3 regions of the Streptococcus caledonicus genome follow, and region 2 is predicted to be linked to each of the others. Evidence: predicted binding sites of a transcription regulator. Region 2 holds the regulator's gene; each other region holds the start of a gene.
What was found. Region 2 encodes Rex, which represses fermentation and respiration genes when NADH is low (regulators of the CRP and FNR family bind a similar motif). Its sites were predicted from a motif close to TTGTGAANTANTTCACAA; they were not measured.

Region 1 (10,869 bases), on a different contig from region 2:
ACATTAGTTATGTTTAGGCCATACGATATTATGCTGGTAGAACAACGTTTTTATGACAGTACCATCTTTAATCTTGGAATTTTATTAATTATTGTTACGATAATTATTATCGTATTTACATGGCGCCTAAATAAAAGAATCTCTATGCCGTTGAAAGTATTGAATGACGCTATTAAAAAATTATCTCAAAAAGATCGGATTGAGACAGTTACCGATTACAATGGTCCGAAAGAATTGATGGAAATTTTTAAAACCTTCAATATAGTATCTCTTGAATTTTATAATAGTGAGAAGAAGCGTCAAGAAGTTGAAGAAAGTAATCAAACGATGATTGCCAACCTTTCTCATGATTTAAGAACACCTGTGACGGTAATTCAAGGTTATTCAAAAGCCTTGGCAGATAATTTGATTGCTAATGAGACACGTGAACGTTATACGCAAATTATTTATCAAAAAGCTGTCTTGTTAGATGAATTGATTTCATCCTTGTTTGATTTTAGTCAAGCACAGCATCCAAAATTTCAATTGCAGACCAAAACGATAGACTTTTGTGAATATTTAAGAAGTTACTGGGCAAAACATTATGATGAATTCATTTTGCAGGATTATGAATTGGAGATAGATATCCCAGAAATTGCCTATTATGCTCAATTAGATACTACAAGTTTTACAAGAGCCTTGGACAACTTGTTGAATAATTTTTTGAAGTATAATCCTCCAAAAACGCGATTGACCTTTACCTTGAAGCGTGAGAAACATGTGTTAATTTTGTCAATTGCTGATAATGGAACAAAAATATCCAAAGAGGTAGCAAAAACCCTTTTTCAACCTTTTGTCACTGGCAGTCCTGCCCGAACTGCTGGCAAGAGTGGTGCAGGGTTAGGTTTGTCCATTGTTAAACAATTTGTTATAATGCATCGTGGTAATATTATTCTCCGCACGGAAAATGTAGCTCCTTATTCTAAGATATTTGAGATAACCTTACCGATTGATTCGTATAAAAAATAATATTGTAAAAACTCTAAAGACGGATAAAAACTACTCATAATAAGTTCTTATTTAGACCGTACCTGCTCAGGTTATTTTGTGTTAGTGTTATAATTGTTTAGTTTTTTAATATTAAGATTAAGATAAATTGTCTTAGTGTTACAATTCATTATAAAATATAAATGATGATAACTGTATAATGTTGGCACTCGAAATATATTAAAAACTTCCAAAGTCAGTGATTTTGGAAGTTATTTTTGTCAAGGACAGTATTTGATCAAAATATAGTCATTCCACTTTAAAGAACTGTTCTCAAACACTCCTCAATTGTTTGGCACTAAGCGAGTAGTTTTATGACGCTTTTTTTTAGGATTACCCAAGATTTTTCAATGGGGTTACATTTAGGTGGCTAGGTTGGTAGGGGTTAAAAATAGTAACCTTGTGAAATGCAGGTCTTGTCTAGCGCTTTCTTTGGATGGAAACTGGCATTATCCATGACAATAACATATGAGCCGCCTAATACTGGTATAAGGTAATTGTCGAATCATTTGATAAAGAACTCACTGATCACATGTTGTTTATAAATTAAGTGGGCAATAAAACGCTATCAATCTGATCAACGACAATCGATATCCATCCGTTCAAATCATCTGCCACTAATGTGCTATAAACCTTTTGTTCGCGTTTTGCTCTGCCATTTTTCCGATAAAGGGAGGTGTCAATACCTGTTTCATCGATATAAAACAATGGGAATCATGATTAATGCAGACAGGATACCCAGGAATTGTTCTACGCTTTATGGCTTTTGCTCGTGATAGGTAGTGGCCTTTTTTTTAAGTGATGCCATGTTTTCTGAAAGATTTCCATACGGCATTGATGGTGCAGCAACAGTGCTCGGTGATTTCACGTATATAAGCTTTTGAATGTTCTTCAACGTAGGCGAGGAGCTCGTTTTTAGGAAGTTTCTGGGGGAGGTTCTCTTGAGCTGTCCTCTAAATGACTTTTGGTTCCTAACATTACTTCCTATTTTTTTAGGGTTGTGAGTCTCATTTTGAAAACACGGCAAGCTTCTACTTTGGTGTGGCCTTCATTGACAACATCTAAGGCGGGTTGTCTAAAATCTTGGATAAAGGTCATAAAGATATGATAACACATTTTTGAAGTGGAAGGACTGTAATGACTGTCCAAGTGTTTATGTTTATCTAAAATTCATTTCAACCTCATATTGGGGGCATAAAGACTAAATGATGATTGATTAAAAAAGAAATAGTAAACACATTTGCTACGAAGTGGTTCTTATAGGCCAGTCAGTATTCAAAGCTATCAAAATGAAAAATTTTGGCATTCTGTGGGGAGATTGTTAGACATTATTGGATGTTTCAATATCAAAAAAGTATAACTAATCTTTACTTACTTCATCATAATTCCTTAACTCGGATGGTTTCACTCCATACTCTTTTTCAAATTTTTTATAAAAGAAGGTGCGGTTTGAAAACCCGGTTTGTTGGGCAATGTCTTGAATGGAGAGTTGAGTGGATTCGATGAGGAGTTTGGCGCGTGAGAGGCGTTTCTGATGGAGGATTTGGGTAAAAGTTTTGCCGCTTCGTTCCTTGATGAGATTACCAAGGTAATTTTTATTGAAATTGAGTCTTTTAGCGGCATCTTTCAGGGTAAGTTTGGAAAACTCTTGGTCTATTAATTCAAGCACTTTAGCAAAGGGATCATTGGTCTTTGTTAAAAGATTTTCCTGTGTCACTTTAGATAAGGTCCGTGCTAAATGATACATGAGAATGGAAAGATAGTTACTGATGATTTTATCAGAAAAATCTCCCGGGAAGAAATATTCTTCCAATAATTGATTAAGGATGGGAATAACAGAATGTGTTTTTTCGGCAGGAAAAATGGCAAAATTACTCTGTTTTTTATCTGAGAGTGTCTCGTTGAGAAGAAGTTGGTAAATAAGACTATTATGACTCTGTAGTTCGGATAGCCAATCCAATGAGATGGACTTATCACGAAATAAAATGTTAATTAAGATATCATCCTCACCGAGGGATTTGATAGATTGTACACTATCGGTGTCCATCAGGATAAGATCACCTGTTTGAAAGTGATAAGTCTTGCCATTGATTACCTGTTCACAAGTGCCGTGATAGACATAGTTGATTTCAAGGAATTGATGAGAATGAGCAGGGTAATCTGCAAAACGACTATGCTTACTAATGTAAACTTCTTTATTTGTTCCAAAAATTTGCTGGCTAATGATTGGAATATCGGCATCATTTAGCTGTTTTAATTCTGGAAAATCACTGACAAACTGGTGTTCAGAGAGCTGCTTTTCTTCGTGTTCTGTATGAAGAAATAGGAAATTTTTAAGTTTAGTCATAATGTCCTTGTTAATCTGTAAATTTGATACAATTTTACTGTTTTTAGGATATTGTAGCAAAAATAGTAGAAATGGTAAAATCATAAATGTAAACGATAACAAAAAAATAAGAAAGGACGATTGAATGACTTATCATGTTGCCGTTGATATTGGTGCTTCAAGTGGGCGTGTGATTTTGGCAGATACGCGTCAATCCCTTGAATTAACTGAAATTCATCGTTTTAAAAATGGTTTTACGAAACAAAATGGGCATGATCGCTGGAATGTTAGTCAACTACTCAATGAAATTTTAGCAGGACTTGAAAAAGTAAAAACCAAAGGTGTTATGGACTGTACCGTTGGTATTGATACCTGGGCAGTTGATTATGTTCTCCTAGATAAAGAAGGAAACTTGCTAGAGGAGCCGATAGCTTACCGTGATGCTAGAACGCAAGGCATGATGGAAAAGGTTTTTGAAAGTATTCCGAAAAATGTTGTCTATGAAAAGACAGGGATTCAATTCTTAAATTTTAACACATTGTATCAATTGTGTGCTGAAGAAAGAGAGTTGCTTGAAAAGTCGCAAGATATCTTGTTGATTCCTGATTATATTGCCTATCGTTTAACGGGCCAAAAAGTTGGTGAAGTAACAAATGTCTCAACGACTCAATACCTTAATATTCACAGTCGTGATTATGATAAAGACTTGCTGGATGTGGCTGGAGTTTCTCTTGATCAATTGCCTGAGTTAATGGAAACAGGAACAGTTATTGGAGAAATCTTACCAGAACTTCATGAGACCTATGATTTGCCTAAAGCACGGGTGATTGCCGTAGCAACTCATGATACAGGCTCAGCAGTTGTTGGAGTTCCAGCGACCTCAGAGAATTGGGCTTATATCTCAAGTGGCACCTGGTCTCTCATTGGTGTAGAAAATAGCGAACCGTTGGCAACTCAACCTGCTTTTGAGGAAAATTATACCAATGAATGGGGAGCCTACAAAACTTACCGCTTCCTCAAAAACATTACTGGCATGTGGGCTGTTCAAGAAATTGCTCGAATGTTGGATTATCAGTATTCTTTTGCAGAAATGGCAGAGCAGACCTATCAGGTAGAGCCGTTCTTGCAGTATATCAATCTCAATGATGACCGTTTCACCAATCCAAAGAATATGATTGAAGAGATTCAAGCTGCTTGTCGTGAGAGCAACCAAATTGTTCCAAAAACAGTAGGCGAATTAGTCATGTGCGTGTATTCCAACCTAGCATTGGCTTATGCCCATGAATGGAAGGTGTTAGAACGTCTGACAGGAAAAGAGTTGGAAGTACTTCATATCGTTGGTGGTGGTAGCAACGTGAAACTCCTTAACCAATTAACGGCAGACGTTATCGGAAAACCAGTTATCGCAGGCCCAAGCGAAGCGACAGCTATTGGAAATATTATGGTACAAATGATTTCGTCTGGTGAATTAGAAAATCTGGCAGAAGCGCGAGCTTGGTTGTCCAAAAATCAAGCATTCGACCGCTATGAACCACAGCCTATTGCAGACCGAGATCACTTGAAACAATATCAAAAATTAGTATTTTAATAGGAGAATAAGATGACAACAGTAGAACAACGCTATCAAGAAGCAAAAGCAACATACGCTAGCATCGGTGTAGACACAGATGCCGTTTTGAAACAATTGCAAGAGGTCAAAATCTCAATGCATTGCTGGCAAGGAGACGATGTAAAAGGTTTCCTTAATCCAGACGGAGAGTTGACCGGTGGTATCATGTCAACAGGAAATTATCCTGGAGCAGCTCGTACGCCAGATGAATTACGTGCGGACCTCGAAAAGGCTTATTCTCTCATTCCTGGAAAACACAAATTGAATCTTCATGCCATTTATCTTGATACGGATGAGACGGTAGATTTGAATGAGATTGAGCCAAAACACTTTGAAAAATGGGTTGTTTGGGCAAAAGAACAAGGTCTTGGACTAGATTTCAATCCAACGTTCTTCTCACACCCAATGATGAAAGATGGTTTCACACTTTCTCACCCTGACAAGGAAGTCCGTGATTACTGGATTGAACACGGAAAACGCAGTCGCCGTGTTGCTGAATATTTTGGAAAAGAGCTTGGTCAAACTTGCTACACGAACTTCTGGGTTCCGGATGGTTTCAAAGATAATCCAGTTGACCGCCTATCTCCTCGCAAACGTCTCATGGAATCGCTTGATGCCATTTTCTCAGAAGAAATTGATGAAGCGTATAATGTTGATACCGTTGAAAGTAAACTCTTTGGGCTTGGTGCAGAAGCTTATACCGTGGGTTCGCATGAATTTTACATGGGTTATGGTTTGACACGCAATAAAGCGATTTTGTTAGATGCTGGGCATTTCCATCCAACAGAAGTGATTTCAAATAAATTGTCTTCATTGTCACTCTTTAGTGAAAAGAACTTGATGCTCCATGTGTCACGTCCAGTGCGTTGGGATTCTGACCACGTTGTCATTATGGATGATGAATTGCAGGACATTGCTAAAGAAATTGTTCGTAACAATCTACTTGATAAGACCGTTATTGGACTTGATTTCTTTGATGCGACAATCAATCGTGTGGCTGCTTGGGTTATCGGTACCAGAAACACTCAAAAAGCACTTTTGAAAGCCATGCTTGAACCAACTGCAGAATTGAAAGAATTGGAAAATAAATTTGATTTCACGGCACGTTTGGCTTATACAGAAGAACTCAAAGATTTCCCATATGCGGATGTATGGAATTATTTCTGTGAGCAAAATGGCGTTCCAGTAGGTCTTGATTGGCTTAAAGAAGTGCAAGCATACGAAAAAGAAATCTTAGCAACGCGTTAAAAGGCTTAATAAAATAGCTGAAAGAAATTGAACTCGTCTGCAAGGCTTAGCAAAGGGTTCAAACATAAAAAGGAAAGGAAATAAAGGGGTTCGAGTCGTTGAACTCGAGTTATGGACTCTGCGAAAATGATAGATTCTACTAGAGGAAAATCTCCTATTTTCGCTCTGTCCGTAAATTCCCTCTAGTATCAGAAAAATGACAAAATTTGTTGATTCATCATTTGTTAAAAACATGCGTGAGGTGACGCGCGAGTCTTATCTTCGGTATTGGGATGAGCGTAATGGTGGTAACGTTTCTTATCGACTTTTAGCAGAGGAAGTAGAAGGTTTTGAAGATGTTTCAGAGGTCAAAGCGACTTATGAACTTGGCTTTAATGCTTCGGCTATTGCTGGTTTTTATTACTTGGTAACAGGGACTGGGCGTTACTTTCGTAATGTGTATGACCGTCCAACATTGGACCTCGGTCTTGTTAAAATTTCTGAAGATGGTAAATCTTATGATGTCGTTTGGGGATTTGAAGACGGTGGTAAACCAACGTCAGAGTTTCCAAGCCATTTGCTCAGTCATATTGAGCGGCTCAAAGTGAATCCTGAGCAACGCGTTGTTTTCCATTGTCATCCAACAAACCTGATCGCGATGAGCTTTACACAACCTTTGGATGAACGTCATTTATCACGTATTCTTTGGAAAATGCAGGCAGAATCAATCGTCGTCTTTCCAGAAGGCATTGGGGTGATTCCTTACATGACCCCAGGTACAAATGCTATTGGTGAAGCGACAGCAGCAAAAATGTCAGAATTCCAAGCAGTCCTTTGGCCACATCATGGTTTGTTTGCTTCGGGAGTTTCACTTGATGAAACCTATGGTCTTGTTGAAGTTATCGAAAAAGCTGCTATGATTTTTTCTCAAGTTGGTGCGCAAGGTGGTCAAATACTTCAAGAAATTACAGATCAAGAATTGCAAGAAATTGCAGATTATTTTGGACAAACACCACATGCAGGGTTTCTTGACCTGTAAATATTGAAGCGTGTTTAAATAATGGGTTAAGGGCAGTTAGGCTCTTAACTTTTTGAAAAAATATGTGAAAAAATCAACAAAATTTCTTGTGTTTTGGCTAGATTAATAATAAAATAAAGAAGAAAACGATTACAAAAAATCTATAAATAGCTTTGAAATTTTTAATTATTTATAGATAAACATTTATTCATATTGTATTTAAAATAAAGGAGTCTCTTATGTCAACTTTTTATGTCCCTTCAGTCAACCTTATTGGTCGTGGTGTTATCAATGAATTTGGTGCCCATGTTGCTGAACTTGGTTTCAAGAAAGCTTTAGTCGTCACTGACCATTTTATTGCTGGTAGTGATATTCTGCCTAAAGTGACTGCACCGCTTGATGCAGCAGGTATTGCTTACGTCGTCTTTGAAGATGTCGATCCGAACCCATCAACTAAAAATGTTTATGATGGTCTTGCAGTGTTGAAAGAAAATGACTGTGATTTTATTGTTTCAGTTGGTGGAGGTTCACCTCAAGATGCTGCTAGCTGTATCTCAGTCATGGCAACAAATGATAAAACTCCACAAGAGCTTGAAGGTCTCCATAAATCTGATAATAAAGGGCTACCAGTTGTTGCAATCAATACAACAGCTGGAACTTCGGCTGAAATTACCATTAACTATGTTATTACTGATGAAGAACGCAAAGTCAAAATGGTTATGGTAGATAAAAACAGTCTTGCGCTAATGTCAGTTAATGACCCAGAACTTATGCTTTCTAAACCAGCAGCGTTGACAGCAGCAACTGGTATGGATGCATTGACACATGCTATTGAAGCCCTTGTTACCCCAGGTGCTTATGGCGTGACGAAGAAATTGTCAATCGGTGCTATTGAGTTAATCAATGAATTCTTACCTCGTGCCGTTGAAAATGGTCAGGATATTGAAGCACGTGAGGCAATGGTAAATGCGATTTTCCTTGGTGGTATGTCTTTCAATAATGCTGGTCTTGGTTATGTCCATTCTATGGCCCACCAATTAGGTGCTGTTTATCACTTGCCACACGGTGTTTGTTGTGCGATGTTATTACCAATTATTGAACGTGAAAATGCTAAACGGGTGCCAGTAGCTTTCCGTGATGTTGCCAAAGCCTTTGGATTTGTCACAGAAGGTAAAACAGATGAGGAATGTGCAGATTTTGCCATTGCCAACATTGAACGCTTATCAGAAACAGTTGGTATTCCTAAAAAATTGACAGAATTAGATATCAAGGAAGAAGATTTTGATTTTGAATATCTCTCTAAGAATGCCCTAATTGATGCCTGTGCACCAGGTAACCCATTCATGCCAACTCTTGAAGAAACAATTGCTTTTTATAAAGAATTGTTCTAAAGAGAATATGGTTTGTCATGATAGTGGGATAGAAGTCTTGACTTCTATCCCACTATCACAAGTTAAAGTTTTTTGCGTCAGCTTAAAAAGAGAATATAAGGTCGCTCAACACAGACAGTTGAGACCGTGGTCAAAAGACGATTGACTATATTCTGCCAATTGTCAGGTTAGCTTTAAAACTAAAAAGCTAACGGAGATATTAGGTTTAAAAATAGCAGTGGAACTGCGTTAGGAGGTTTTGACGCCGGCTTTGCTGGCTTTATTTTAACCTCCAAAGGGCTCCTAGACTCTTGGAGCATCCCTAAAACATAAGACTAACTGTCCAAAAAATTGTGAATATAAGTTATCATATTTTGATTTTAAATGAGTATAACTACTGCATCAAATTCTCTCCACATTAAAAGGTCAGAAGTTAGAACACTTTTCCTTGCCAATAATAAATGTAATTACTCTTCTTGTCTGAACTGCTTCGGATAGGGAGAGATTTTTATTATAAGATAACAGTATTTTAAAACATTTATGCATTTATTATTGTTCGTCGAAATAATTAAGAAAAGTTTTTATCTGTAGAGTTTCTTGACAGATTTGAACAAGCAGGTATGTATAGTATCGAATCACTTTTAATATCTATTTGAGAAATTAAAGTGGAACTTATTTTGTGAAATTCTCTCCTGTGTACGGCATGGCTAGTTTTACAAAAATAATGGTCAACCGCTTACTTTTTTGCTATAATGTTAAACATAAACGTATATAGAAAGAGGTTCTCTCATGGGAAATTTCCAAGTTATTGCACATCCACTAATTCAGCATAAGTTGTCTATTTTACGTCGTACAACGACTTCTACGAAAGACTTTCGTGAGTTAGTTAATGAAATTGCTATGCTCATGGGGTATGAAGTATGGCGTGATCTTCCACTTGAAGATGTTGAAATCGAGACGCCGATTACAAAAACTATTCAAAAGCAGTTGGCTGGTAAAAAATTAGCAATCGTTCCAATTTTGCGTGCGGGTATCGGTATGGTTGATGGTCTTTTGAGTCTTGTCCCAGCCGCAAAAGTGGGACACATCGGAATGTACCGTGATGAGGAAACACTTGAGCCGGTTGAATACTTAGTGAAACTTCCAGAAGATATTGAGCAACGTCAGGTCTTCTTAGTTGACCCAATGCTTGCGACAGGTGGTTCAGCTATTTTAGGTGTTGATTCATTGAAAAAACGCGGTGCTACTAATATTAAATTTGTCTGCTTAGTAGCTGCGCCAGAAGGAGTTGCAAAACTCAGAGCTGCGCATCCAGACATTGATATCTATACAGCAGCCCTTGATGAAAAACTAAATGAACAAAGCTACATCGTCCCAGGGCTTGGAGATGCTGGCGACCGACTCTTTGGGACTAAATAGGTCTGTGTGACCTATTTAGGTCGTTGTTTGAAAACTAGAGAACAACGAGGTTCGGGCGACCTATTATTTAGGTCAGTCGTCAGAATTTGAGGATGATAAAAAATGATTGCTTAGAGTTCTTCGTGTTGCTAAGCCGAGAAGAATTGGGGTTGATTATATCATCAATATGAGAAGGGGCAATTGGGTTTGCTCTTTCATTTTCAAGTGTTTTAGCACTCTTGTGAAATGAGTGCTAAAAATAAGTTTTTTTATTTGACCTTTGCTGACTAAAAGCATATAATAGCATTAAGAAATAAGAAGAAAAGAGGAAAACTATGATTCCTGTAGTTATTGAGCAAACTTCACGCGGTGAGCGTTCTTATGATATTTATTCACGTCTTTTAAAAGACCGTATTATTATGTTAACAGGTCCAGTTGAGGATAATATGGCGAACTCAGTGATTGCCCAGCTATTATTTTTAGATGCGCAAGACCATACAAAGGATATTTACCTTTATGTAAATACACCAGGCGGTTCAGTGTCAGCAGGGCTTGCGATTGTTGATACAATGAACTTTATCAAGGCTGATGTGCAAACTATAGTTATGGGGATGGCGGCCTCAATGGGAACTGTCATTGCCTCATCAGGTGCCAAAGGTAAACGCTTTATGCTTCCAAATGCTGAGTATATGATCCACCAACCTATGGGGGGGACTGGTGGAGGGACCCAACAGACAGATATGGCTATTGCAGCAGAACACCTACTCAAAACACGTAACCGCTTGGAAAAAATCTTGGCAGACAATTCTGGTAAAACCATTAAGCAAGTTCATAAAGATGCTGAACGTGATTACTGGATGAGCGCAGAAGAGACGCTTAAATATGGGTTCATTGA
Region 2 (10,519 bases):
TAAGCTCAGGATGAAACTGTCCACTGGACACTTTCACTCTCACCTCCGCACAGCTCCAAAGATCTCCCAGACCTTTGGAGGTTGGAAATAAGATGAACGACGTTCATCACAGTCGTATGGGATGGCCGCTAACGATTGCGTGGTACTAAAACATCCAGTGGATGTTTTAGGTGGACACTTGAAAATGAAAGAAGGGTCCAGTTACAGACCTCCAATCAACCACTGCGTCAATCTGTTATTGCTATCAAAAAAAGAAGGTTGAGATATTTTTGTCCCAACCTCGTCCTCCTATATTTAATTAATTTTCAAGTGCTTGAGCAGCAGTGATGATACCAAGTTTGTAAATATCGTCTGCTGATGATCCGCGAGAAAGATCATTTACTGGTTTGTTCAGACCTTGTAGGATTGGGCCGATAGCTTCAAACATACCTAGACGTTGTGCAATCTTGTATCCGATATTTCCTGCTTGAAGATCTGGGAAAACAAAGACATTAGCTTTGCCCGCAACTGAGCTATCTGGCGCTTTAATTTTAGCAGTATCAGCATCAAAAGCAGCATCAAATTGTAATTCCCCATCGAGAGCTAATTCTGGACGTAATTCTTTCGCAATTTTAGTTGCTTCAGCTACTTTTTCAACTTGTAGTCCTTGACCTGAACCATAGGTTGAAAAGCTTAACATCGCAACTTTTGGATCAATATCAAAAATTGCTGCAGTCTCTGCAGTATTTACCGCAATTTCAGCTAATTCTTGAGCATTAGGATCAATATTAATAGCACAGTCTGCAAAAATGTAACGCTCTTTAGTATTTTCACGATTCATAAGGAAAACACCTGACGTACGTGAAATACCTGGTTTTGTTTTGATAATTTGAAGGGCCGGACGAACAGTATCAGCAGTTGAATGTATAGCACCAGATACCATACCATCAGCAAGACCCATTTGAACTAACATCACACCAAAGTAGTTGACATCACGTAAGATAGTATCAGCTTGCTCTGGAGTTGCTTTTCCTTTACGAATATCAAGAAAAGTTTCTTTCATTTGATCAAAATCAGCATATTCTGTTGGGTCAATAATCGTGTAGTTTGGATTTTCAAAACCAAGTTTTGCCAATAAAGCAATCACCTCATTAGGTTTACCAAGAATAATTGGCTCAACCAAACCTTCAAATTTCAAACGAGCTGCTGCACGTACCACACGCTCATCATTTCCTTCTGGGAAAACGATTTTGACATGTTTTCCTGCAATCTTACTACGCAACTCACCAAATAAACTACGCATAATCTCTCAACTTTCTTTTATTTTTGTTGTAACTTTAGGATAACGCTTTCCATGTCAGCTGTCAAGGAACTAGTCTGTATCTTTTGTGTTCTTGTAAATGGATCGTTAAAAGATAGATAATGGCAATGCAACGCTTGCCTTTCAATCCCATAACTCATTGAACCACCATAAAGATCATCTCCTAAAAGCGGTTGGCCAATATGAGAAAAATGAACGCGAATCTGATGTGTCCGTCCGGTGTGAAGTTGAATATCAACTAATTTCACCTTTCCATAACGCGCAACAACTTTATACGAGGTATGTGCATATTTCCCAGACGGGTGGACACAGCGTGTAATAATAGAATTCTCTGGCCGCGCAATAGGGGCAATTATTTCTCCTTCATCAGGCAAATCACCTTCACCTGCTACCAAAGCATAATAACGCTTTTCAATGACCTTTTTCTGTAACTGTTTATCCAATCTTGCATGAGCATAGCCATGTTTTGCAAAAAGCATCAGACCACTGGTATCTTTATCCAAACGCGTCACAATATGGACTTGTTTATTAGGGTAATTTTGAGACAAATAATATCCTTTAACACGATTGGCCATGGTATGGGAGTGTAAAATACTCGGAATACTAGCAATGCCATGCGGTTTATTGAGGATAATAAAATGATCATCTTCTGACACAATCTCTATGGGTTTATATATCGGTTCAAGACTTCCATTTAAATCTTCTTCATTGGGAATCTCAATGGTTACCACATCTCCATTCTTTAGGACAAAGATAGCATTTTCTTCCTTACCGTTTACCCAGATATTTCCACCTTTAAACTTAATTTTAGCTAACAAGGCTTTCGAGACATCGTGTTCTTTCAGAAGACTTTTGACCTGACACGGTCTATGGGCAATATATTCAAATTTCATGTTCTTCTCCAACAAAAGCATCTTTTACACGTTGCCAAAAGCTCGTGTGGCGTGGAGTCGCTACAAAACTGATTTTCGCTTGGTCAATTTCGTAAGTCACATGTTGCACATTGCGATGATGGTAAGTTTTATTATCCACAGTTAATACATAGGCCCCTACACGCTTAGGAACAATTTCAATAAGATCTTTCTTTGGAACAATAATCGGACTTCCAATAGTACGGTAAACACGATTATTTAAGCTAGCAATCTCAGTCAATTGCAAAGCTTCTACCGTTGGATGAAGAATAGCTCCTCCCAACGATTTATTATAGGCTGTTGAACCGGTTGGTGTAGAGACAGCCAAACCATCGCCACGAAATCGTTCAAGAAGGACATGATTAACCAACACATCTGCTACCATTGTTTTTTCAAGACGCTTAATCGTAGCTTCATTTAAAGCGCGAGAGGTCACCACTCTACCATCAGATAAGGTTAAGGAAACCTTTAATATAGGATAGGATACCTTTTCACCACGATCTTCACGAAGATTACGTAACAATTCTTCTACTTCAAAATCACGATAATCAGTATAAAAACCCAAATGTCCGGTGTGCACACCTACAAAACGGACACGTTCTAACTCTTTTTCATACGCATGAAAAGCAGATAAGAGCATCCCATCTCCTCCGATGGAAATCACAATATCGGGATTGCGTTTTGTTAAATAAAAGTTAGGATCGTCACGTAAAGCTTTAAAAATCTTATCAGCAACCCGTCGACTTTGCGGTTTGCCATTAGCAATAATTGCTACTTTAGTGTTATCGGTATAATTCATCTGTGTCATCACTATTACCCACTCCGTCACTCAATTTTCTATTATCGTGGTCAAATAACAGTTGCGCCTCACGGATATCTTCACGGATTTTCCGCATTTCTTCATCTAACTCAAAGGCAATTTTAGCAGTTATCTCCAAACGACGTTTAATTTCATTTGGAAAATCACCACGGTATTTATAGTTTAGCGAATGCTCAATAGTTGCCCAAAAATTCATCGCCAACGTGCGAATTTGAATCTCTGCTAAAACAGTCTTAGGCCCATCTATAGTATTCACTGGATAAGATATCACAACATGATATGAACGATACCCACTCATTTTCATATGATTGATATAATCTCGTTCACGAACAACTGTCATATCCGTCCTGTGACGAAGCAACCCTAAAACCTCATCAATATCATCTACAAATTGCACCATGATACGAAGTCCAGCAATATCTTCCACTTCTTCAGCCATATTTTCAAAAGCGATACCTCTGCGGACTAATTTTTCTTGGATACTTTCAATTGATTTAACACGCCCTGTGACAAATTCAATGGGAGAGTGACGATTTTGCTTACGAAATTGCTTACGGATGCCTCGTAATTTTATTTTTAGTTCACCAACTGTTTGAATATAAGGATCAAGAAAACTTTCCCAGTCAAAATTCATATTATTAAGATGTTAGGATGGCCTACCTTGGTTCATTTGCTTTCATATTTTAATTCAATCCGATTACTTTTGTGAGACAAGCTATCATTCTCCTCAGTATAAACCTTTAAAATTGGATTGCTTAGCTTAAACCATCCTAAGTTCAGTTGTAGAAATCAACTGAACACTCCTTTCTAGTGCTCCAGCACTCACTTCGTCACTCATTCTTGTCAAAAAGCTAACTTTTAGCTAAAATGAACATAGTCATTTAATTATAACATAAAATTCAGAATTTTTAGAGAAAGAAAAATAATAAACATGACAGTTCTTGAAATCGAATACAAAACTTTACTTAATCAAGATGAATTTAATCGCCTCGAAAGTAGATTAGCACATGTCAAACCTATCACTCAAACGAATTACTATTTTGACACTTCTGACTTTGTTCTAAAAGCACATCGTATGTCCTTACGTATCAGAACCTTTTCAGACAAGGCAGAACTGACATTAAAAATTCCGCAGGAAGTTGGGAATGTCGAACATAATCAGACTCTGCTATTACCAGAAGCCAAGGAAGCCATAAAAACAGCAATTCTCCCTAACGGAGAAATTAAAACTCTTTTAGTTCAAAAAGGAATTCCTCTCGAAGAACTTCTAGTATTAGGACATTTAACAACCATCCGCCGTGAATCGCAAACCTCTATTGGCCTACTTGCTTTGGATTATAATCAATATGCCGGGCTCAAAGATTATGAATTGGAACTTGAAGTCTTGGATGCTGAAAAAGGCAAAATAGATTTTGATAACTTTTTGGAGCAACATAATATTGACTTTAAATATGCGAAAAGTAAAGTTGCCCGTTTTACATCAACGTTAAAAAAGAATGACCAATAGTATTAAATACTTGATTTTAAGTTTTTGGTCTCTCATATTCACCTCAAAATATCAGCATGAAAGAACGAAAAACCATCCTTATTTCTTTTTAGGATGAAAAAGTATTTTACTAAAACTGTCCAGTGAACAGTTTTAGACGAAGCTTAGAAAACAGAGAGCCATAGGGAATCATGACTTCTATCCCACGCTCAATAAACACAACTTTCCAAAATTCAAATGATTAGAAGAAACAATTATTTCATACTAAGACTAATAATCTGTGCATAAGAACTTAATTTTTCTCTAGTTATACCATGCTTTTTATCTTTTTTTTTGGTAGAATAGTAACCGTAAAACTTTCATGTTACTTTAAGAAGGAGCCTTAAAATGTCCGACAAACAAATGAAACTTTTTTCTCTCTCATCAAATAAAGAAATTGCTGAACAGATTGCTAAAGCTGTAGGGGTACCTCTTAGCAAGCTATCTTCACGCCAATTTGCAGATGGTGAAATTATGGTGAACTTAGAAGAAAGTGTTCGTGGTATTGACGTTTATCTCATCCAATCAACAAGCTATCCTGTTAACGATAATCTTTGGGAACTACTCATAGCTATTGATGCTTGTAAACGTGCCAGCGCCCACTCTGTAACAGTTGTCATGCCATACTTTGGTTACTCACGTCAAGATCGTGTTGCTGCACAACGTGAACCAATTACTGCAAAATTAGTTGCCAATATGTTGGTAAAAGCTGGCGTTGAGCGCGTTGTAACACTTGATCTCCATGCTATTCAAGTGCAAGGCTTCTTTGATATCCCAGTAGATAACTTATTCACTGTTCCACTTTTTGCCAAACATTATATTGATAAAGGTTTAACTGGTTCAGATGTTGTCGTTGTTAGTCCAAAAAACTCTGGCATTAAACGTGCTCGTAGCTTAGCTGAATACCTTGATGCCCCAATTGCTATCATTGATTATGCTCAAGATGACAGCCAGCGTGAAGAAGGTTACATCATTGGAGATGTCACAGGGAAAAAAGCTATCTTGATTGATGATATCCTAAATACAGGTAAAACTTTTGCAGAAGCTGCCAAAATTGTTGAACGTGACGGTGCGGTTGACATTTATGCTGTAGCTAGTCACGGTTTATTTGCTGGTGGTGCTGCTGACATTTTGGATCTTGCACCAATTAAGGAAATCCTTGTAACAGACTCTGTTCTGACAAAAGAACGTACACCAAATAAAATTAAGTATCTTCCAGCAAGTGAGCTCCTCGGTGAAGCCCTTGTCCGTATCCACGAGCATCAACCAGTAAGCCCACTCTTTGCATATAAACCTGGTAAGTAAACAATGATTTATTTTGACAATGCTGCAACTACTCCTTTAACTCCTTCTGTGATTGAAGCAATGACTTCAGTAATGGCAGAGCAGTTCGGCAATCCTTCTAGCTTACATACTTTTGGACGAAAAGCTAAACAATTATTACGCCATTATCGCTATGCTATTGCTCAAAGCTTAAAAACAGACGAGAAAAATATTATCTTTACTTCTGGCGGTACGGAGAGTAACAACACCGCTATTATCGGCTATGCATTAGCTAATCAAGAAAAAGGGAAACACCTGATTACTACAGCTACCGAACACCACTCTGTGTTACAAGCCATGTCTTATCTTGAAAAACGTTTTGGGTTTGAAGTCACTTATCTAAAACCTAGTAAAGGTCACATAACTGCGCAACAAGTTAGGGACGCCCTTCGTCCCGATACCTTATTAGTATCCATTATGCATGCTAATAACGAAACTGGAGACCTTAATCCCATTCCTGAAATTGGTCACCTTTTAAGTCAACATTCGGCTGTTTTTCATGTTGATGCCGTTCAAACAGTTGGAAAAATTACTGTATTACCAGACGATTGGCAAATTGACTTCTTATCTGCCTCTGCTCATAAATTTCATGGCCCTAAAGGGGTTGGCTTTCTTTATGCTAAGACCAATCACTTTGATAATCTCTTACATGGTGGTGATCAAGAAGATAAACGGCGTGCATCAACAGAAAATATGATTTCTTTAGCTGGTATGGCTACTGCGCTGACTGAAGCTACCAATCAGCTACATGAAAACCTCAACCATATTCATCACATTCGCCAAGCTTTTCTAACAGAACTGGAAGGCTTAGATTATTACATCAATTCAGGAAACGATTCCTTATCACATGTGTTAAATATTGGTTTTCCTAATGGTAATAATGGACTGCTGCTAACACAACTAGATTTAGCTGGATTTGCAGTCTCAACTGGTTCAGCTTGTACTGCTGGCGCTGTCACTCCAAGTCATGTGTTAACAAGTTACTATGGTGAAAGTTCTCCAAGACTTCGCGAATCCATTCGAATCAGTTTTGGAGAACAAAACACTGTTAAAGAAGCTCAGCTATTAGCACAACAATTAAAAAAATTATTAGCATAGCAACTACATTATGAAAGGAAATGGGTATGGAAAACATAAAAAATCGTGTCATTTCTTATGTCATCTATATCTTAAATAATTGATTATGGCTTTTGAAAAAGAAATTCATTTAACAGACTGTCGTTTTTCTTATGCGATTAGTCCTAAAATAAAAAAATACACTCTTCGTGATACAACTTTTATGCAAAATAAGGTTGGAAATTACGAATTGAATCGCCTTTTAGAAATTATTCCAAATTCTGGGGATGGTTTCCCATTAAAAATTACGATTAATAAAGATTTAACTGCTTTCAAACTTACTATTACAGATAAATCTGGGCTTCGTCTTGTCAATATCTTCAAAAATGAAGAACATAAAATTATGCAGGACAAATTTTACTTTTTGATGGATAGTTTAGTTGAACGCGATATCTTTACCAAACTAGAAGTCTAAATCAATAGGATAGTTCCTCCGATTCACTAGTAATCTTAAGGAACTGTCCTCATATTTTCATTCTTTCTTACTATTTGACGTTTTTCTATTGTCTTTTTTAAATTCTTATATGTTGATTTTTTCACAAAGTTTCATTATAATAAGAATAGACTAAACATGAAAAAAGAGATTGAGACAAAAGTCATGATTTCGAAGTCTTGACCATCACAGTCGTATAGGATGGCCGCTAACGACTGTGTAGAAAAGTTTTGGGACTCCCAATCAACTACTGCATCTATCTGCTATTACTATCAAAAAGAGATGATTGAGATATTTTTGTTCCAACCTCAATTATTTTAGAAAGAGACAACTATGTTAGAAAAAAATATTCCAAATGCAACTGCTAAACGACTAGCTTTATATTACCGAATTTTTAAACGCCTCCATGCTGATAAAGTTGCTAAAGCTAGCTCTCAACAAATCGCTGATGCTATGGGAATTGATCCTGCGACTGTTCGTCGAGACTTTTCTTATTTTGGCGAACTCGGACGTCGTGGTTTTGGTTACGATACTCAAAAATTAATGAATTTCTTCGCAGAATTACTAGGAGACCATTCTACAACTAATGTCATGTTAGTTGGTGTAGGTAATATCGGTCGTGCTTTGTTACACTATCGTTTCCATGATCGCAACAAAATGCAAATTGCCCTTGCTTTTGATACTGATGACAATGAATTAGTTGGCACAAAAACAGGGGATGGGATTCCTATTTATGGTATCTCAAGTCTTAAACATCATATTGCTAATACACATGTAGAAACTGCTATTTTAACTGTTCCTTCAACTAAAGCTCAAGAAGTGGCTGATATCCTCGTTGATGCAGGAATCCGTGGTATCTTAAGCTTTTCACCAGTTAATCTCCAAGTTCCTGAAAATGTTGTTGTGCAATATGTAGACTTAACAAGTGAACTTCAAACGTTACTCTACTTTATGAATAATCAAGATAAATAAATCAATAGCCGAGGAGAATACTTGACTCCTCAGCTATTTTTTTATATTATCAGATTACTTGTTTTTTCATTATATAGTAAATTAGATTTAATACTTATTTCAAAATCAAAACGATACATTGTTGGCTTTTTTAGGAGCTATTCCTTAGCTGTGGGTGCAAACAATCTCCTGCGAGTTCTATTTTTTGGGGGGCGAGTCTTATTGCTTTTTAATTTCCAAGCAACAGCTTCAATCAGTCTTAAAGTCTGTTAACTCTCCATCCTATCGCCCTAGGATCCTTCTTCTAGAGCTTTCACCGCAGCACAAAGTCTTCACAATCATAGTAATTTTGTTACCTTGGATACTGTTGTCTCTAATCGGAAAACGACAAACTCCATCCTCGGTAAGTGGTTAAAATCATAACAGCTTTCTGCTATGGAAAGGAAACTTGAAAGGGTAGGGCCTTTCAAGTGAGCCATGAAACCAAAGGTTTGTTGACGTGCTAACCATATGAGGAGAGCAGGAGAAAAATGTTTTTGTCTATGTCTAATTTTGATTTTTATAGAGTATAAAATGGAACTCCGCAAGAGATTGTGACGCTGACTTCGCTAGCACCATTTCTTACCTCCAAAGGTCTCCCAGACTTTTGGAGCAGCCCCACACCACATTAAAATAAGTACTAATAAAATCTAAATCACTATAATTATAAAGAAGAAGGTCGTTCTAAATCACAACAAAGTAAAGGACCAGAAGCATCACAAAAGTACAACAAGATAACTCTGTATTATTTTTAGTACTAAAATGCATCACTGTGAATCACATTATCACGGTAGTAAAATAAAACTGCTAATACCTTCCTCAAATCTCTTATGAAAAGACTAGAAAGTGAGTTCTTATGTCAAAACAACCTATTATTGGAATTGCTGCTAATCAACGTCAAGTGGAATTAGATACCCTTCCCTGGACCTATGTCCCTTCAGGATTTCCTAATGCGATTATTGAAGCCGGTGGACTTCCTCTTGTTCTACCTATTAACAAACCCGAAATGGCGAAACATTACATCAGCATGATTGATAAGCTTATTCTGACAGGTGGACAAAATGTTAACCCTGCCTATTATCATGAAGAAAAAGACCCCAATGCTGAAGATGATTACTTCAGAGAGCGAGACGAATTTGAAATAGCTTTAGTTAAAGAAGCCATTTTACAAAAGAAACCTATTTTTGCCGTTTGCCGAGGCATGCAGCTCATAAATGTTATTTTAGGTGGTAGTCTACATCAAAATATTCCAAATCACTGGCAAAAAGAAGACGCAGATATTATTACTCAAACAATGACTGTTACTGAGGATAGCCTTTTTTCTCATATCTATGAAACACATACTGGGATTAATTCTTACCATCGACAAGCCATAAAAGAGCTAGCACCAGCGCTAAAAGTTATTGCAAGTTCTCCTGAAGATGGAATTATTGAAGCCGTTGAATCTACTAACCCTGATCTTCGTTATCTTGGTGTCCAATGGCATCCTGAACTACTAGTTTATAGCGATAAAGATCACAGTCAAAAACTCTTCGATTTTATTGTAAATGAGCTTTAAAGATTATCTGTCTCCTCACGAAAACTAAAATACTCATTTCTTCCAACAATAAGATGATCTAGAAAAACTACCCCTAGATCGTCACAACAACGCTTAAGTTTATCTGTAAAATGAAAATCATTTTCACTTGGTTCTGTTACTCCAGATGGATGATTGTGAATAACAATTAAAGATGTTGCCATATGTTTACAAGCATAATGTAAAATTTCTCTAGGTTCTGCAACTGACCGTCTAACCGTACCAATAAATATGGTTTTTTGAGCAATAAGTCTATTTTGTGTATCTAAATAGAGAGCTACCAAATGCTCTTGTTTCTTATCTCCTAATTCGAGCATCATTCGTCGTGCTAATCGTTCACTGGACATGATGCGCTCCTGTTTTTCAACTTCTGCTGTCTGAATACGATTAGCTAACTCTATCATGGCTTTTAATTCGATAGATTTTACTCGCCCAATGCCTGAAATATTTTGTAATTCCTCAAGAGAAAGCTGCCGCAAATCAGCTAAACTACTCAAATTCTTTAAAATTGAATTAGCCAAAGAA
Region 3 (10,869 bases), on a different contig from region 2:
CAGCAGAATGTGCTGAAGTGGGTGAAAAAGAGCCATTGACTCGTGAAAAATTGTCACCAGTTATTGCAGTATTGAAAGCTGAATCAACAGAAGATGGTCTTGAAAAAGCACGTCAAATGGTTGAATTCCACGGTCTTGGTCACTCAGCAGCTATTCATACAAATGATGAAGCTCTTGCTAAAGAATTCGGAACACGTGTTCGTGCCATTCGTGTGATTTGGAACTCTCCGTCTACTTTTGGTGGTATTGGTGATGTTTACAATGCCTTCTTGCCATCCTTGACATTAGGCTGTGGATCATACGGCCGCAACTCAGTTGGTGACAACGTTAGTGCTGTCAATCTCTTGAATATCAAAAAAGTAGGAAGACGTAGAAATAATATGCAATGGTTTAAAGTTCCTTCAAAAACATACTTCGAACGTGACTCTATCCAATACCTTCAAAAATGTCGTGATGTTGAACGTGTGATGATTGTCACAGACAAATCAATGGTTGAATTTGGATTCTTAGACCGTATCCTTGAACAATTGCATCTTCGCCGCAATCATGTAACGTATCAAATCTTTGCAGAGGTTGAGCCAGATCCAGATATTACGACTGTTATGAAAGGTACTGAATTGATGCGTCAATTTAAACCAGATACAGTTATTGCCCTAGGTGGTGGTTCGCCAATGGACGCAGCGAAAGTAATGTGGCTCTTCTATGAACAACCAGAAGTTGACTTCCATGACTTAGTTCAAAAATTCATGGACATCCGTAAACGTGCCTTCAAATTCCCTGAACTTGGTAAGAAAACAAAATTCATTGCCATCCCAACAACGTCTGGTACTGGTTCAGAAGTAACACCATTTGCTGTTATTTCGGATAAGGCCAATAATCGTAAATACCCAATTGCCGATTACTCATTGACACCAACAATTGCGATTGTTGACCCAGCGCTTGTTATGACGGTTCCTGATTTTGTTGCTGCTGATACAGGTATGGATGTCTTGACACATGCGACAGAAGCTTATGTATCACAAATGGCCAATGACTTTACAGACGGTTTGGCACTTCAAGCAATTAAGATTGTATTTGAATACCTAGAAAGCTCTGTTAAGAATGCTGATTTTGAATCTCGTGAGAAAATGCATAATGCTTCAACTATGGCTGGTATGGCTTTTGCTAACGCATTTTTAGGTATTTCACACTCAATGGCACATAAAATTGGTGCTCGTTTCCACACGGTTCATGGTCGTACAAATGCTATTTTGTTACCATATGTTATTCGATACAATGGTACACGTCCTGCCAAAACTGCAACATGGCCTAAATATAATTACTACCGTGCTGATGAAAAATATCAAGATATTGCAAGAATGTTAGGCTTGCCAGCGTCTACACCAGAAGAAGCAGTTGCTTCTTATGCAAAAGCGGTATATGATCTTGGTTGTCGCCTTGGTATTAAAATGAACTTGCGTGATCAAGGAATTGATGAAAAAGAATTGAAGGAATATTCTCGTGAACTTGCTCTACTTGCTTATGAAGATCAATGTTCACCAGCAAACCCACGCCTTCCAATGGTTGATCATATGCAAGAAATTATTGAAGATGCTTACTATGGTTACGAAGAACGTCCAGGTCGTTTAAAATAGTATTATCAGAGAACTTTAGAAGAGAATGCTGTCATTGAAGAGCTTTCTCTTCTTTTTTTGCATCAGGTCGATAATGTTAAATCTTCGGTGATGTTATGCTCAAAGGCTGTCCATATTTCAAAAATTAATATAATAATCACAATAAAACTAATGAGATATCATCTGGCTTCGATGCTACTAAGTCAATCTATCCTATTTAGGAAATAGTCTAAAAACTTATTCTAATAAAATACATAACCAGTTAATTATATTTTCAGAAAAAAATCTGAAAATCATCTTGACTTTTTTTGTGAATTCGTTTACAATTTATATGTAAGCGATTTCTTTAATTGAACATAAAAAATATTTTTGGAGGCATTTATGAAAGCAGTAGTAGTAAATCAAGCAAGTACAGGCGTTGAAGTTGTAGAACATGAACTTCCAAGAGTCGGTCATGGAGAAGCTCTGGTAAAAGTGGAGTACTGTGGTGTATGCCATACAGACCTTCATGTTGCTCATGGTGATTTTGGACAAGTACCTGGACGTATTCTTGGACATGAAGGTATTGGTATTGTTACAGAATTGGGTGAAGGAGTAACTTCACTTAAGGTTGGAGACCGTGTTTCAATTGCTTGGTTCTTTGAAGGTTGTGGTCATTGTGAGTACTGTACTACTGGACGTGAAACACTTTGCCGTTCTGTAAAAAATGCTGGTTACTCAGTAGATGGAGGTATGAGTGAGTATGCGGTTGTTACAGCTGACTATGCCGTAAAAGTGCCAGAAGGTCTGGATCCAGCACAAGCATCATCAATTACCTGTGCAGGTGTAACAACTTACAAAGCGATTAAGGAAGCAGGAGCTGCTCCGGGTCAGTGGATTGCCATTTATGGTGCAGGCGGTCTAGGCAATCTTGCTGTACAGTATGCTAAAAAGGTGTTCAATGCTCATGTTGTAGCAGTTGATATTAATGCTGATAAACTTGAACTTGCCAAAGAAGTAGGAGCTGACTTAACTGTTAACGGTAAAGAAGTAGATGATGTGGCTGCTTATATTCAAGAAAAAACAGGTGGTTGTCATGGTGTTGTTGTAACAGCTGTTTCTAAAGTAGCCTTTAACCAAGCTATTGATAGTGTTCGCGCAGGTGGAACTGTTGTAGCAGTTGGTCTTCCATCAGAATACATGGAATTGAGTATTGTTAAGACAGTTCTTGATGGTATTCGTGTTGTTGGATCACTTGTAGGTACTCGTAAAGATTTAGAAGAAGCTTTTGAATTTGGTGCGCAAGGTTTGGTTGTACCTGTTGTAGAAACGGTGCCAGTAGAAACGGCTCCAGATGTTTTCCAAGAAATGGAAGAAGGTAAGATTCAAGGGCGTAAAGTTTTAGATTTTACTAGATAATAGATTAATCTAACTAGAATTTGGGCAAAACGTCTAAAAAATAGTAAATGGTTTAGAGTAACGTCGTCAAAAAACGTTGATTCTAAACCATTTTATTTTGTCTAATTCTTAATAATGGAATATAGATAGAAAACAGATAAAGAATACTCGAACGAGATAGCTATATCTGTTTTTTTGATTTAAACTAACTAGTAGTTAAGATAATTTTATCCAAAAGGATAGTGTCACAGAAGAAAGGAAAAATCACGTGATAGTAAAAAATAAAAAAGAGTACTACAGTCTTCGCAAACTAAAGGGAGGCGTAGCTTCTGTCCTTGTCGGGGCTCTTCTTTTGACAGGAACAAGTGTCGCTATGGCAGAAGAGTTAAGTGGACTTGAAAGTTCAGAAAGTCAATGGCAACTTATTGATGGAGATGAGGATTGGGATGAGTCAGAGTACTCACAGCCACTAGGTGAAGGACATGTTCTTATTTTGGATGGGGAGGGTCGAGGGATTTATGACAGCTTTCCTCCTGGAAGTCCGGAATCAGACTGGCCAGGTGTTCTAACATCTAAAGTTGAATTGCCAGAATTTCCTAAAGAGTCAGAGGGAAAGGAGCAAAAAGAGTCGGAAAAGACCCCTGAGTCTACACCTGCTCCTAAGGCAAGTCTAGCTCCCGAGACTAGTCCGGTGCCAACACCCAAAATACCCGAAGAGCAACCGAAATCACAAGAGATTATTTCTCCTGCTCCTCCGAAGTTGGAACTTGGAGAGGAGGCGGTCACTGTGACGCCGCCAGAAGGGGATGTAACGGCTGTAAACGTTTCAGCTGTTGTTATACCAGAGGAGGGTGAGGACCCTACCTATATCTCAATTGATGCTGACAAAGTAGATAAAAAATGGAACCTTAGAGGAAGTGGTGTACCGATTAAGGTTGATTCAACTTCAGGTCAATGGATTATTCCGCTTGACCGTCTTGGAAAAGGAACGCAAGTCACTGCTAAATCAAAGAGTAAAGATGGCGAATCGGAGGAACAGGTTTTACAATTGCCAGGGGAAACTCCGGAGTCCATCCCCGCTCCTGAGGTTACTCCAGCTCCAGAGCTAGAAAAGGCTCCTATGCCAGACTCTACACTATCACCAGCGCCTATGCCTAAGTCATCAGAAAAGACCCCTGAGTCCACACCTACCCCTAAGACTACTCCGTTGCCAGAGTCTGAGAAAATTCCGTTTGCACCCAAACTAACAGAAGAGGAACTGGTGGCGAAGCTTCTAAAAGATACTTACACTATTTTCTTATATACGGATAAAGAGTGGATTAACTATCCCTTCTATGGTTCACAAAAAGAATTGGAAGAAAAATTAAAGGAAACGATAGAGGCTTACAAATCTGGACACTACCCTTATGTGGAAAGATTCCAAACAGATAAGCGTGTGCTTCTTCATTTCTACAAAGAAAAATATCTGTTGAGAGTTATTTCAGGTGAAGAAGGAAGTCGTCAACAGGTAGAGACTCCTTTCTACGATAAGAAAAAACTAGAAGATCGTGTCAAAGAATTGGAAGATAGCGCAACAGATTTCGATATTCTTAGGCAAGAAGATAAGGATCAAGAGTCAGATGTTAAACGTGTTACCTTGACCTTTACGCGAAAAGTTGAGAAGAAGATAGATCCTGAACTGCATGAGGAAAAACCATTCTTCCCAGAAACAGAAGCGCCTAAAGCAACTCCGGATTCGTCTACACATAAGCCAAGAGGATTAGATTTGGGAAGCTCTAAACAGGGTCTTTCAGAAGAAAAACTGATAATGGGCTTTTTAGACAGTGCTTATGCTATTTTCCTACGTACCGATAAAGAGCAGATTGGCTATCCTTTCTATGGTTCACCAGAAAAATTGGAAGAAAAGATAAAGGAAACGATTGAGGCTTACAAATCTGGACACTACCCTTATGTGGAAAGATTCCAAACAGATAAGCGTGTGCTTCTTCATTTCTACAAAGAAAAATATCTGTTGAGAGTTATTTCAGGTGAAGAAGGAAATCGTCAACAGGTAGAGACTCCTTTCTACGATAAGAAAAAACTGGAAGATCGTGTCAAAGAATTGGAAGATGGTGCAGAAGGCTATGACGTGTTCAAACAAGAGGATGAGGATAAAGATAAGAAGTCATATATCAAGCGCGTCACCTTGACCTTTACGCGAAAAGTTGAGAAGATAGAGCCTGAACTGCATGAGGAAAAACCATTCTTCCCAGAAACAGAGGTACCACAGAATCCTGCAACCCCAGAGAAATCGGAAGAGCCACAAAAATCAGAATCGCAAAAGAGTCCAGAGGTTCCAAGTAAGTCCGAAACTCAAAAGAGTCCAGAGGTTCCAAGTAAGTCTGAAACTCAAAAGAGTCCAGAGGCTCCAAGTAAGTCCGAAACTCAAAAGAGTCCAGAGGCTCCAAGTAAGTCCGAAACTCAAAAGAGTCCAGAGGCTCCAAGTAAGTCCGAAACTCAAAAGAGTCCAGAAGTTCCAAGTAAGTCTGAAACTCAAAAGAGTTCAGAGTTATCACAGAATCCTGAAAATCTACAGAAACCGAAAGTACCAATGACATCAGCTATTTCTAATGCAACAACTATGGCTCAACCTCAACAGGTCAAGCAGTTACCGGCTACAGGTGACTTGCCGTCAGCATTAACTTGGCTAGGAGGCAGTCTTTTAGGCTTGTTAGGTGCTATCTATCAAAAGAAAAAAGATTAAAAGAGCTCTTTGTAAACGGCTTATTCCTTCTTATTTCTTCCTTTTGGGATAAAATTTAGGTATAGAACTAGCTCTTATAACCTTTTAGAACAGTACACGGTATATTGACAGTAGTCATAGAATGGGCGTAGATGCAAATCTGTTACCTTAAAAGATATAAAAGGAATAGGAATGAATGCTTTAACAGCGCTTTGAGGTTTCTCCTGCTCTTACACGAAGCAACTGAGCTAATGTCTGACTTCTTAGCTATATCCGACGAACATTTCTCAAAAATTTCAGCAAACCCATTGCCAAGACATCTAAATGATCATAAACTATTAAAAATTGCGAATAACTTTAATGATGTCTTGTGAGACATGGAAGTTAATCTAAAAAAGAAGTCTTGTTTTGTTAATAAGTCATGGTTTTTGATGAGACTTTCACTGAGAGTGGGGCAGAAGTCATGATGTCGAAGTCTTGACTTTCCCTCTCTCTCTGGTCTCTAAGCTCAGGCTGAGACTGTCCACTGGACACTTTCACTCCCACATCCGCACAGCTCTAAAGGTCTGGGAAACCTTTGGAGGTTGGAAATAAATAAGATGAACGACATTCATCACATTCGTATAGGATGGCTGCTAACGATTGTGTGGTACTAAAATAGTCCAGTGGACTATTTTAGGTGGACACTTGAAAGGGAGAGAAGTGTCAACCTACAGACCGCCTATCAACACTGCGTTAATCTGTTATTGCTATCAAACATACTAAGATTAGTAGTGAGGAAATCTCCGACGGGAGAAAGTCCTCACTACTTTTTCATTATGTTAAAGTAGTGGTGTCTTGTTAAGTCGTACTCTTTTTAGGCGCTAGACGTCGCATATCAAAAAAAGAAGGTTGAGATATTTTATCCCAAACTCTTTTCTTATAGAGTAGGTTCCAATTTAATAAAGGCAGACAAAGAGCTAGCATTAAAGGAGGAATACTATGTTGGGGTTAAAACTCGATAAAAACAATCAACGTGCGCTTGCCTCTGCCATTGTGGCGTCTGGAACAGATGATTTAAATGTTATGTTCTTATCATTTTCGATGTCTAGTATCATTGCAGATTTGGCAATTTCAGGGACTCAGGCAGGTTGGATTGCTACCATCACTAATTTGGGAATGTTATCGGCTTCTTTGTAAATGGGATGTTTGCAGGCTACGGTGCTATGATTACTCGCCTTTACCACCACATTCGCTCAACAGCCAACAATATTATCTCAAATGTCAGTCGATCAATCGGAGGCTTTTCCTCGGTGATTATTGGAATACTCTTAGATGTAGATGTGTCAGGTCCTTCGACAGTGACGCTTTTCCCGGCCAGTCTTTACCTGGTTAGTTTGGTGGCTATGTTCTTCATTACCAGCCTCAAAACGCATCAATACAAAACATTGGGAGCTGACTCATTCTTGAGTTAGAAAACCCAATTGAAAAAGATATTTGCTTCAATTTTCTGGTAATTATGGTAAAATAGACAAAACATTATCAACAAATGAGGATATCCAATGACCCTAGTTTATCAATCAACTCGCGATGAGAATAATAAAGTAACTGCTAGCCAAGCAATTTTGCAAGGTTTAGCCACAGATGGTGGTTTATTTACACCTGTTGCTTTGCCAGAACTCACTCTTGATTTTGAACAATTAAAAGATGCATCTTATCAAGAGGTTGCAAAGCTAGTTCTTTCGACTTTCTTGGATGATTTTAGTGAAGAAGAGCTTGACTACTGTATCGCCTCAGCCTACGATGAAAAATTTGACACAGTAGTTATTGCCCCTGTTGTCAAGTTGGGTAATCAGTACAATCTGGAACTTTTCCATGGGTCAACCATTGCCTTTAAAGACATGGCCCTATCAATCTTACCTTACTTGCTAACAACATCAGCAAAAAAACAAGGTGTTGACAACAAAATCGTCATTTTAACAGCGACTTCAGGAGATACTGGTAAAGCTGCTATGGCAGGTTTCTCTGATGTTCCGGGAACAGATATTATTGTCTTTTATCCAAAAGACGGCGTATCAAAAATCCAAGAATTACAGATGACTACACAGACAGGTGCCAATACGCATGTGGTTGCTATTGATGGAAACTTTGATGATGCTCAGACAGATGTGAAGCGCATGTTTAATGATGCAGATTTGCGTGAAAAATTGCTAGCGCATAACGCTCAATTCTCATCAGCGAACTCAATGAACATTGGTCGCTTGGTGCCGCAAGTCGTTTACTATGTTTATGCCTATGCTCAGCTGGTTAAAGCGGGCCACATCACCAACGGTGAAAAGATTAACATCACGGTGCCAACTGGTAACTTTGGGAATATTTTGGCGGCTTATTATGCACGTGAAATTGGGGTACCGGTAGGGAAACTCATCTGTGCGTCAAATGAGAATAAGGTCTTAACAGACTTCTTTACAACGGGGACTTACGACAAAAAACGTGACTTTAAAGTGACGACGAGTCCGTCAATGGACATCTTAGTATCGTCAAACTTAGAGCGTCTCATTTTCCATTTGGTGGGCAATAGCGCAGCGAAAACCAAGGCTTTGATGGAAAACTTAGCGACTGCAGGAGAATATACCTTGTCTGATGTTGACCAGTCTATTCTTGACCTTTTTGAAGCAGGGTATGCAACGGAGGAAGAAACTGCTCTTGAGATTAAACGTGTGTACGAAGAAAGTAAGTACATTGAAGATCCTCATACAGCTGTCGCCTCTGCGGTTTACCAAAGGTATGTTGCTAGAACAAATGACCTCACGCCAACAATCATTGCTTCAACGGCCAGCCCTTATAAATTCCCACGTGTGGCTATCGAGGCTGTGACAGGAGAAGATTCAGGTGATGACTTCACAGCGGTTCAAAAATTACATGACCTATCTAAAGTTGCTATTCCTTCAGCAGTAAATGGTCTGGAAACAGCTGAAGTTCGTCACACAACTGTTGTTGCGATAAGTGATATGCAACAAGCTGTGGAAACCTATCTAGGATTGGAATAGTCTTGTGATTTTAAACACTGAGAGTTGCTTTCTCAGTGTTTTTTTCTATATAATAAAAGCATGTTCAAGTATTCAAAAAAAATCCTCTCCATTGCTCTACCAGCGATGGCAGAAAATCTCTTGCAGACCCTTATGGGAGTTGTTGATAGTTATTTAATAGCTCAGCTTGGTCTTATTGCTATCTCCGGAGTATCGGTAGCTACTAATTTACTAGCGGTTTACCAAGCTCTCTTTATTGCTTTAGGAACAGCTATTTCAAGTCAGATTGCCCGTAATCGAAGAGATTCTAAAAAACTACTTTTCTATCAAAGGCAGGCAGTTATATTGACAGTTTTGCTTAGCAGTTTTCTAAGTATCTTAGCCATATTTGGAAGTCATTTTATCTGGCCGTTATTAGGTGTCAAGGGAGAGGTTCTTTTAGCTGCGAATCGGTATTTTGCTATTGTTGGGGGTGGGGCAATTAGTTTAGGTTTGCTGACTAGTCTTGGAGCTATCCTACGTTCTCAAGGAAGTCCCAGAATACCGATGTATGTTAGTTTGACAACGAATATTTTAAATGCTCTTTTATCAGCTTTATCGGTATTTGTTTGGGATTTTGGGATTACTGGTGTTGCGGTAGCGACGGTTTTATCGCGTTTTATAGGGATTATAATTCTTGCTAAACAGCTTCCAACTCTCTGGTCTGCTCAGCCTTGGTCTTGGGAAATCAATAGAGAATTATTGAGCCTGAGCTTACCAGCGGCAGGGGAGCGCTTGATGATGAGGGCAGGAGATATTGTCGTTCTTTCGATGATTATCCCCTTAGGAACGACAGTAGTATCTGGAAATGCAATTGGAGAAACTCTTACTCAGTTTAACTATCTACCAGGTGTTTCGATTGCGACAGCAGTAGTTATTCTAATAGGAATATTATCTGATGCAGATAGAAAACGGTTGATAAGGACGGCCTATGCCCTATCCTTGATTTTTATGCTTCTTATAAGTGGTTTGGTTTTGGCCTTTGGCCCAATTCTTATTTCATTTTTTACGGAAAATAGCAGAGCTTCAGAAACAAGCGAGCTAGTATTGTTGGCGTCGTTTTTAGGAACAGTAGCTACTGCGGGGACTTTAGTTTATACAGCGGTCTGGCAGGGGGTAGGAAATGCCAAACTCCCTTTCCACGCGACAACTATAGGAATGTGGTGTGTCAGAGTTCTATGTACTTATCTAAGTGTTACTGTTTTAAAGATGGGATTTGTGGGTGTATGGATAGCAACGATTTTGGACAATCTCTTTAGATGGCTAGTATTAAGTTATATCTATAGAAGACAGGGATATCAAAACTAACACTCGAAAAATTGATTAAAACGATGAGTTCAGTTTAATACATTTGAACAAATCACACGAAAATTTTCGAAGATAATTCTGACTTTTTAAGAGAAGTGAGAGCAAGGTTAAAAAATAAGCCAAAAAAATAAAAAATCGCATTAAATCTCTTGCAACAGCAGGAGATTTTTGTTAAACTATTATGGTGCTGTAAATAAACAGCTATAGCTTTGACGCAAGAGGTTGCGACACGCACGGTTGCATTGCCACGCAACGCGAGTCGGTTTTTCTTGAAGAGCTAGCCTATTATCTTAAATAGACGAAAAAAGGAGAAAAAGATGGCAAACAAAAAAATCCGCATCCGCTTGAAAGCGTACGAACACCGTACACTTGACACAGCAGCTGCAAAAATCGTAGAATCTGCAACTCGCACAGGTGCAACAGTTGCTGGACCAGTTCCACTTCCAACTGAACGTAGCCTTTACACAATCATTCGTGCGACACACAAGTACAAAGATTCTCGCGAACAATTTGAAATGCGTACACACAAACGTCTTATCGACATCATCAACCCAACTCAAAAAACAGTTGATGCTTTGATGAAACTTGATTTGCCAAGTGGTGTTAACGTAGAAATCAAACTTTAATTGATTTCGGAGCATAAAAAACGCTCCTAAAAAACTTTTTTGAGCATAAAAAACGCTCATTAAAAACTTTTTGAAAAACAAAATTAAGAAAAGGAAATATTTTCTCATGACAAAAGGAATCTTAGGGAAAAAAGTGGGAATGACTCAAATCTTCACTGAATCTGGTGAATTTATCC

Region 1: a site for Rex is predicted at 7,290-7,307, ahead of ACFPQ3_RS08340 (iron-containing alcohol dehydrogenase). Genes of this name have one in related genera too.
Region 3: a site for Rex is predicted at 1,922-1,939, ahead of adhP (alcohol dehydrogenase AdhP). Genes of this name have one in related genera too.

The regions. Positions count from the first base shown of each region.
Region 1 covers NZ_JBHSOJ010000022.1:6,643-17,511, forward strand. The annotation lists gene ACFPQ3_RS08310 (sensor histidine kinase) at 1-1,008, shown strand, start outside; gene ACFPQ3_RS08315 (hypothetical protein) at 1,573-1,734, opposite strand; gene ACFPQ3_RS08320 (AraC family transcriptional regulator) at 2,387-3,373, opposite strand; gene rhaB (rhamnulokinase) at 3,498-4,940, shown strand; gene rhaA (L-rhamnose isomerase) at 4,953-6,209, shown strand; gene rhaD (rhamnulose-1-phosphate aldolase) at 6,406-7,227, shown strand; gene ACFPQ3_RS08340 (iron-containing alcohol dehydrogenase) at 7,446-8,597, shown strand; gene upp (uracil phosphoribosyltransferase) at 9,366-9,995, shown strand; partial or broken gene ACFPQ3_RS08350 (ATP-dependent Clp protease proteolytic subunit) at 10,307-10,869, shown strand, end outside.
Region 2 covers NZ_JBHSOJ010000015.1:262,157-272,675, forward strand. The annotation lists gene pta (phosphate acetyltransferase) at 299-1,282, opposite strand; gene ACFPQ3_RS03145 (RluA family pseudouridine synthase) at 1,300-2,193, opposite strand; gene ACFPQ3_RS03150 (NAD kinase) at 2,183-3,019, opposite strand; gene yjbM (GTP diphosphokinase) at 2,994-3,665, opposite strand; gene ACFPQ3_RS03160 (CYTH domain-containing protein) at 3,963-4,538, shown strand; gene ACFPQ3_RS03165 (ribose-phosphate diphosphokinase) at 4,905-5,861, shown strand; gene ACFPQ3_RS03170 (cysteine desulfurase family protein) at 5,865-6,977, shown strand; gene ACFPQ3_RS03175 (DUF1831 domain-containing protein) at 7,063-7,410, shown strand; gene ACFPQ3_RS03180 (redox-sensing transcriptional repressor Rex) at 7,762-8,400, shown strand; gene ACFPQ3_RS03185 (gamma-glutamyl-gamma-aminobutyrate hydrolase family protein) at 9,275-9,976, shown strand; gene radC (RadC family protein) at 9,973-10,519, opposite strand, start outside.
Region 3 covers NZ_JBHSOJ010000017.1:61,351-72,219, forward strand. The annotation lists gene adhE (bifunctional acetaldehyde-CoA/alcohol dehydrogenase) at 1-1,634, shown strand, start outside; gene adhP (alcohol dehydrogenase AdhP) at 1,995-3,011, shown strand; gene ACFPQ3_RS08000 (YSIRK-type signal peptide-containing protein) at 3,259-5,733, shown strand; partial or broken gene ACFPQ3_RS08005 (MFS transporter) at 6,694-6,888, shown strand; partial or broken gene ACFPQ3_RS08010 (MFS transporter) at 6,867-7,166, shown strand; gene thrC (threonine synthase) at 7,254-8,741, shown strand; gene ACFPQ3_RS08020 (MATE family efflux transporter) at 8,802-10,067, shown strand; gene rpsJ (30S ribosomal protein S10) at 10,385-10,693, shown strand; gene rplC (50S ribosomal protein L3) at 10,800-10,869, shown strand, end outside.